DNA from 2 places in the Clostridium lapidicellarium genome. Region 1 is predicted to be linked to the other one. Evidence: riboswitches for the same ligand, from Rfam matches in the RefSeq annotation. Region 1 holds a riboswitch; the other holds the start of a gene.

What was found. Region 1 has a riboswitch for cyclic di-AMP ahead of AB8S09_RS11300 (cell wall hydrolase). Riboswitches for the same ligand answer to the same signal wherever they lie in the genome.
Region 2: linked by a shared signal. The riboswitch ahead of AB8S09_RS12705 (cell wall hydrolase) and the one ahead of AB8S09_RS11300 (cell wall hydrolase) in region 1 are both predicted to bind cyclic di-AMP.

What each region holds. Positions count from the first base shown of each region.
Region 1 covers NZ_JBGFFE010000017.1:50,952-54,371, reverse strand. Annotated here, with positions in the region: gene AB8S09_RS11305 (methyl-accepting chemotaxis protein) at 1-1,054, shown strand, start outside; cyclic di-AMP (ydaO/yuaA leader) riboswitch at 1,124-1,258, shown strand; gene AB8S09_RS11300 (cell wall hydrolase) at 1,266-2,027, shown strand; gene AB8S09_RS11295 (pyridoxal phosphate-dependent aminotransferase) at 2,078-3,253, opposite strand; gene AB8S09_RS11290 (DUF1648 domain-containing protein) at 3,339-3,420, opposite strand, start outside.
Region 2 covers NZ_JBGFFE010000022.1:45,051-48,470, forward strand. Annotated here, with positions in the region: gene AB8S09_RS12695 (CdaR family protein) at 1-667, opposite strand, end outside; gene cdaA (diadenylate cyclase CdaA) at 634-1,497, opposite strand; cyclic di-AMP (ydaO/yuaA leader) riboswitch at 1,667-1,794, shown strand; gene AB8S09_RS12705 (cell wall hydrolase) at 1,798-2,322, shown strand; gene AB8S09_RS12710 (NAD(P)/FAD-dependent oxidoreductase) at 2,362-3,222, opposite strand; gene trxA (thioredoxin) at 3,314-3,420, opposite strand, start outside.

The DNA of each region.
Region 1 (3,420 bases):
CGGATTCATAAATAGAATCAATAAAATATTGGCCTTTACAGATCTAATAAGCAGCGGAGATTTAAGCAAATCCCTGAAAACAACTAGCAAAGATGAAATTGGAGACATTGCCGTCAATCTGAACACGGCCAAAAACAACGTAAGGGACTTAATCGGCAAAATAAATACAAGTATCGAGGAGATGGGTGCATCCAGTGAAGAATTATCGGCATCTACGGAAGAGATATCCTCAATGATGAATTCCGTAAATGAATCCACGGTCAGCATAGCAAAGGGGGCACAGAATTTGAGCAGTGTCACCCAGCAGATAAATACATCTTCCCAAAAAATGACACAAAGTGTGGACAGTCTCCTGGATGATGCTGGAAAAGCAGCTAAAACCTCTTCAGAAATAAAGGAACGTGCCCAGAACATAAAAGAGGGAGAGTCCATATACAATGAAAAGAAAAACAAAATTATAGAAGCCATAAAGGCAGGAAAAGCAGTTTCACAGGTTAAAGTCATGTCGGAAACAATAGGGAACATAGCAGAGCAGACCAATCTTCTGGCGCTGAATGCCGCTATTGAATCCGCCAGGGCAGGAGAAGCGGGAAAAGGGTTCTCAGTTGTGGCGGAAGAAATAAGAAAATTATCGGAACAATCCTCCAAAACTGTGGACAACATAAACAAAATGGTGCTTTCAGTGGAAGGTGCATTTAAGAATTTATCCTCAAGCGGAAATGAAATGCTGGGCTACATATCAAACAGCGTCCAGCCAAACTACAACCTTCTGATGGAAACAGGCGTGCACTATGAAGATGACGCTGATTTCATGAACACCATGTCAAAACACATTGATGCCTCGTCAAAACAGATGAGAGAAATGATGGCGGGTATAAATTCATCCATTGAAAACACAGCTTCCACGGCAGAGGAATCCGCTGCAGGATCGGAGGAGATACTGAGCAGCGTAGAGGAAGTCACAAAAGCTTCTACGGGTATAGCCGACTCATCCCAGAGCCTGGCGGAACTGGCACAAAAAATTGCAAAAATAATGGGCGGATTCAAACTGTAGGAAGGATTAATCTGCCACAGCTGCCACTAATCCCATATGGATATTTTCTGGAAATACTGTTAGAATGTCAAACGAGACAAGCCTAAATTCCAGAAATGGAATGCGGGGGAAAACACACAGGGGTGAATCTTTTAATTTAAAAGCAGGGGTATCCCACAATCCCGAACCCGTCAACTAACTCCGCAGGCAAAATTAAGGGGGATAATCTAACATGCATTTTAAGAAAATCGTAAGTTCGATATTTGCAGTATCACTTTGTACCATATCTTTCACCCAGGTCCATGCAGCAAGTTATACGGTAAAACCTGATGATTCAATATTCAAAATAGGAGTGTTATTTAAAAACAGTGTGGATACAATAATGCAAAACAACAATTTAAACCAGACTTATATATATCCAGATGAAGTCCTGAAGATAGATTCAAGGACTTACACCGTGCAGCCCAATGACACTCTCTATTTAATAGCTAAAAAATTCAATATATCCCTGGATACATTGACTGCTGCCAACTCTAATGTGGACAAGTATATTTGTCCAGGCCAGGTACTCAATATACCCTCGGGTTACATTTTTAAAAACAAGACAGCCTCTCCGGGCATAGTGCCTTACAGCGAAAGTGACCTGGATTTACTTGCAAGACTGGTAAATGCAGAAGCACAGAGCGAATCCTACAAAGCTAAAGTAGGCGTTGCAGCCGTCGTGTTAAACAGGGTTCAAAGCTCCAAATATCCTTCTACAATAAAGGATGTAATATATGAAAAGTCAGGAGGATACTATCAGTTCACGCCGGTATCAAACGGATGGATAAACAAGCCTGCGTCCGAGGAATCAAAAAAAGCCGCCTATGACGCACTACAGGGCTATGATCCCACAAAAGGTGCACTCTATTATTTCGACGACAGCACTACAAACACATGGCTGTGGTCAAAACCAATAGCTTTGAGGGACGGCAAGATGGTATTCACCTATTAAATGGAAATGGACAAACATAGGGCCAGATTTTCTGAATCCGGCCCTTTATATTATTTAATTAATTTGTCAAAACTGTCCAGTGATTTTTTTATTTTATCATATGAAATACAATAGGAAAGCCTGAAATAACCCGGACATTTAAAAGAAGAACCCGGAACTACAAGCAGATTGAATTTTTTTGCCCTCTTTGCAAATTCAACATCATCAGGTATTAAAGATTTTGGAAACAGGTAAAAAGCCCCTGAAGGCTTGATACAGGAAAAACCTATTTTAACGAGATGGTTGTACAAAAGATCTCTGTTTTTCTTATATATATTTACATCCACTTTTGAATCCAGGCACCTTGCAATAACTCTCTGAAACAGCGAAGGTGCATTTACAAATCCCAGAATCCTGTTTGCCACGTTCAGAGACTGCATTACATTGTCGAAATCATCCGTTTCACTGCCGCAGACCACATATCCTATTCTCTCTCCGGGAAGAGAAAGTGATTTACTGTAGGAGTACACGACAAATGAATTCCTGTAGTAATTCAATACAAAGGGAACCTTTATCCCATCATATACTATTTCCCTGTAGGGTTCATCGGAAATCAAATATATGCTGGTGCCCAGCTGTTCCTGCTTTCTATTTAACACCCCAGCCATACTTTTAATAAGTTTCTCTGAATAGACAATTCCCGTCGGGTTATTCGGCGAATCTATTATCACAGCCTTAGTCCTGGAATTTATTTTATCCTCCAACCGGTTCAAGTCAGGTTCAAAGGTCTCCCTGTCGGATGGTATAATAACCAGTTTTCCGTCAAAATTCCTCACATAATTTTCATATTCTCCAAAAAACGGTGAAAATACAATAACCTCGTCCCCTGGATTCAAAAGAGTTTTCAAAACAATATTCAATCCACCTGCCGCCCCGCAGGTCATTATCAGATTGTTCCCGGTAAGTTTTAAATTGTATTTTTTGCTTATATCCCCAGCAATTTTATCTCTCACATCTTCATAGCCGGAGTTGCTCATATATCCATGAACCAAATTGGGAGGCTCCTTGTCCAATATTTCATATACAGCTTCCTTTATGGATTCAGGCGGCTTCACATTGGGATTGCCCAGACTAAAATCAAAGACATTTTCCTCCCCATAGATTGAAGAGAGCCTTTTCCCCTCTTCGAACATAGCCCTCACTGTAGAGCTTTTAGATACGTATTCCTTCATTCTTTCAGATATCAATTTTTTACCCCCTTTTTATAATTAAAAAGTATATAGGACAATGTTAACATAAACTGAACCAACTGACAATTTACAGGTGAATGTGCTACGGGGCTGTATTTTTTGCTACAATTACAATTATAACTAAAAGTGCAATCATTCCAATATATATTGCCATTCCGGCAGGT
Region 2 (3,420 bases), on a different contig from region 1:
CAACAGGCACGGTGACTTTGACAATAGCAGGATTTACATCGACACCCTTCACCAAATTTCCAAATGTATCTTGGGGTTGAAGTGAAGCCGTTGTATTCATATTGCTTTGAGCATACTTTAAGTCACAAACAGCTGCAGCATATTTAACTGCTCCTACTGATTCCTGAGTACCGCTTATCTCTGCTTTTTCCGTCTCCAAAACAGGATGCAAAGCATAATATCCTCCCCTAGGTTTTCCTGTAAGTATGACTTTTACAGGTACAATTTTCTTTCTCAGTTCATCAAGCTGTATTTTTATCCACAAATTTTGATTATTTACTATACTTATATTATTGGGACTTTTCTTCACAGTTACCGGTATATTATTCTCTCCTTTTTTCATAACATAGGAACTCAGATCGGAATTTAATTTAAAGTCATTGGGCTTTACTGAATATACATCGGAAGCATTCCCTTTTATTATAAGAGACACATTAGGTTGTTCATTTCCTATCTGAACAAGCTTTGATTGAGCAAGTACATTTTTATTAACTATAGTTACAGGCACGACAATTTTTCTTTCTGTCATGGGATTTTCCACGTTAAATATATATAACCACAAAATAAATGCAGCAATAACACAGCATACCTTTATCAGGATTTGGTTTTTCCCATTTTTTTCTTCCACTCAATCACCTTCTCCCTCAAGGTAGATTTCTTCTGAAACCTTCTCTTTATTATAGCAATAAGGACTTTTTTCAATCTATCTTTAGTATAATTTCTCATCAGTTTACCATTGATAGCAAAAGAAATAGTCCCTGTTTCTTCAGAAACCACTATAATCAATGCATCAGAATTTTCCGATATGCCAATGGCAGCTCTATGTCTTGTACCTAACTTTTTATTCAAATCATTATTATTTGTAAGAGGTAAAAAGCACCCTGCCGAAACTATCCTGTCATTTCTTATTATAGCTGCCCCGTCATGCAGCGGTGTATTTACCACAAATATATTCTCCAAAAGAGCCGAAGATACCAGGGCATCCAATTTAGTTCCCGTGTTTATTACATCTTCAAGTCCTGTAACCTGCTCAATTACAATGAGCGCCCCTGTTTTACTCTTTGACAAATTATCCACGGAATTTACAACCTCTGTTATGACTTTTTCCATTACCTCTTCGTCCTGCAATACATGTCTATCATTAAAGGCCGTCCTCCCTAAGTGCTCAAGTGCACGACGAATTTCAGGCTGGAATATGATAACAAAAGAAAGAACGCCTATAGCCAGTGTTTTTGTAAGTATCCAATTAAGCATTACCAAATGGAAAAAGCTGCTTATTGGTATGAGAAATAATATAAGTATGATTCCTTTTAAAAGCTGCTCTGCCCTAGTTTCCTTTATAAGCATATAAACTTTATAAAGTATATATGATACCACTGATATATCCACAATAGACCACAAGCTTATATTCTTAACGGAATTTATAATTATCTGCAGTAATTCCACCCGTTCCACCATCCTATTAAGTGATTGTTAGATTCAAAAATAAAGTTTTAGTTAACCTCCTGATAACGTTCAGTTAAAGGTATCTCTTAATAATTATACACTATTTAATATTGTTTATATCAGTACTTTAAAACATTTTAAAAATTTTTAATAAAATGTATTTTATTTTAATTAATGGGTACAATATCATTGACCTAAGTTTAAATAAGAACACGGGGAAACCAATAACATTGGGGTGAATCGTAATTACGTAGGTTATGCCTTTACCGAACCCGTCAGCTAACCCCGTCGGTAATAAGGAGATGATTTCGTTTGAAAAGATTTTTTTATTTTATTATTCTCTTTTTGATGCTTTTTATACCGTCTCAAAATGTAAGTTCCCGCACTATCAGCAATACAAACTCCAATTTATTCAACGAACAGGAAGAGGTAGTGCAAGTATTTAACTGCTCTGACCAAAAAATATATATAACAAGAGAAGATGTGGATTTAATGGCTAAAGTGGTTTATGCTGAAAGCAACTGCGAACCTTTCGAGGGTAAAGTAGCAGTTGCCTCTGTAATACTAAATAGATTACAGTACCCTGAATTTCCAAAGACGGTAAAGGGGGTCGTAACACAAAGGGGGGCTTTTTCCTGTGTCAAAAATGGAAGTATAGATGTAACAGCAAATAAAGAAAGTTATAATGCAGTTTCTCAGGCATTAAGAGGAGTGGATCCAACTGGTAAATCTATTTTCTTTTATAACCCTAAAATTGCCACATCTCAATGGATGAAAAATATACGTAAAAAAAACGTCAAGTCTATAGGAAATCATGTGTTTTTCGTAGTGAATTGAGAAACTGGGCTGCTATAAATTTTATGGCAGCCCAGTTTCTCAATTCACTTTATCAAGGTATAGAACAGCATTTAATGCAGCTGTCTGTCCCTGACCCACAGCTTTCATATATTGATATGGTTTCCCCACGCAATCTCCCGCTGCAAAACATCCTGGTATATTTGTATTCATATCTACATCTACTTTTACATGATTATCTTCCACTACAATTCCAGGGACAAGCTGAGAAGGTGAAATACTGTCCTTCAGTACAAATACCCCATCTGTAGTTATCTCGCCATTTCCTAAAATAACTTTTTCAACTTTACCATTGCCATATATTTCTACGACATTATCCCGTATTGTTTCTATATCTTTATCTAATTCTAATATACCTTTGTACATAGGTATATAATATACCTTTCCGACTAACTCGTTTACATAATTAGCTTCTCTCTCAGCCTCCCTGTTATATCCTATAACGGTTACTATTTTCCCTCTATATAAAGGGGCATCACAAGTGGCACAATATCCCACCCCTCTGCCTAAAAATTTCTCTTCTCCCTTCAAAGGCTTTGTGTATTCAATACCAGTAGCTAATATTATCGTCTTTGCCTCATACATCTTCTTATTTACCATAAGGCCAAAATATTCTCCCATGGCATATATCTCATTTATATTCTCAGGGGTTATATTTATACCCATAGATTTTATGTGTTCTTCAAACTTCTCTTTCAACTGTACTCCAGTTATATCCGGCAGTCCAAGATAATTTTTAATTTTAGGAGCCTTTATCAATTTATTGCTAAGCTCTTTTTTGCCAAACACAATAATACTTTTATTCCTTATTTTAGCATTAACTGCCGCAGAAAGCCCGGCCGGACCACTGCCTACTATAGCAATGTCATATCTGAAATTCACTTTTACCACCTCCCAGTTTATATTTAAAATGACAAATCAACCAAGTCAATTTGTCATTTTAACATGTATAAACTCCAAGAATTATTTATATTCAAACGTGTTTTTCCAAAATGTCCCTTATAGAATTTTTAGGCCTAAATCCAACAAATTTGTCTACCACATTTCCATCTTTAAATACCATGACAGTTGGAATACTGG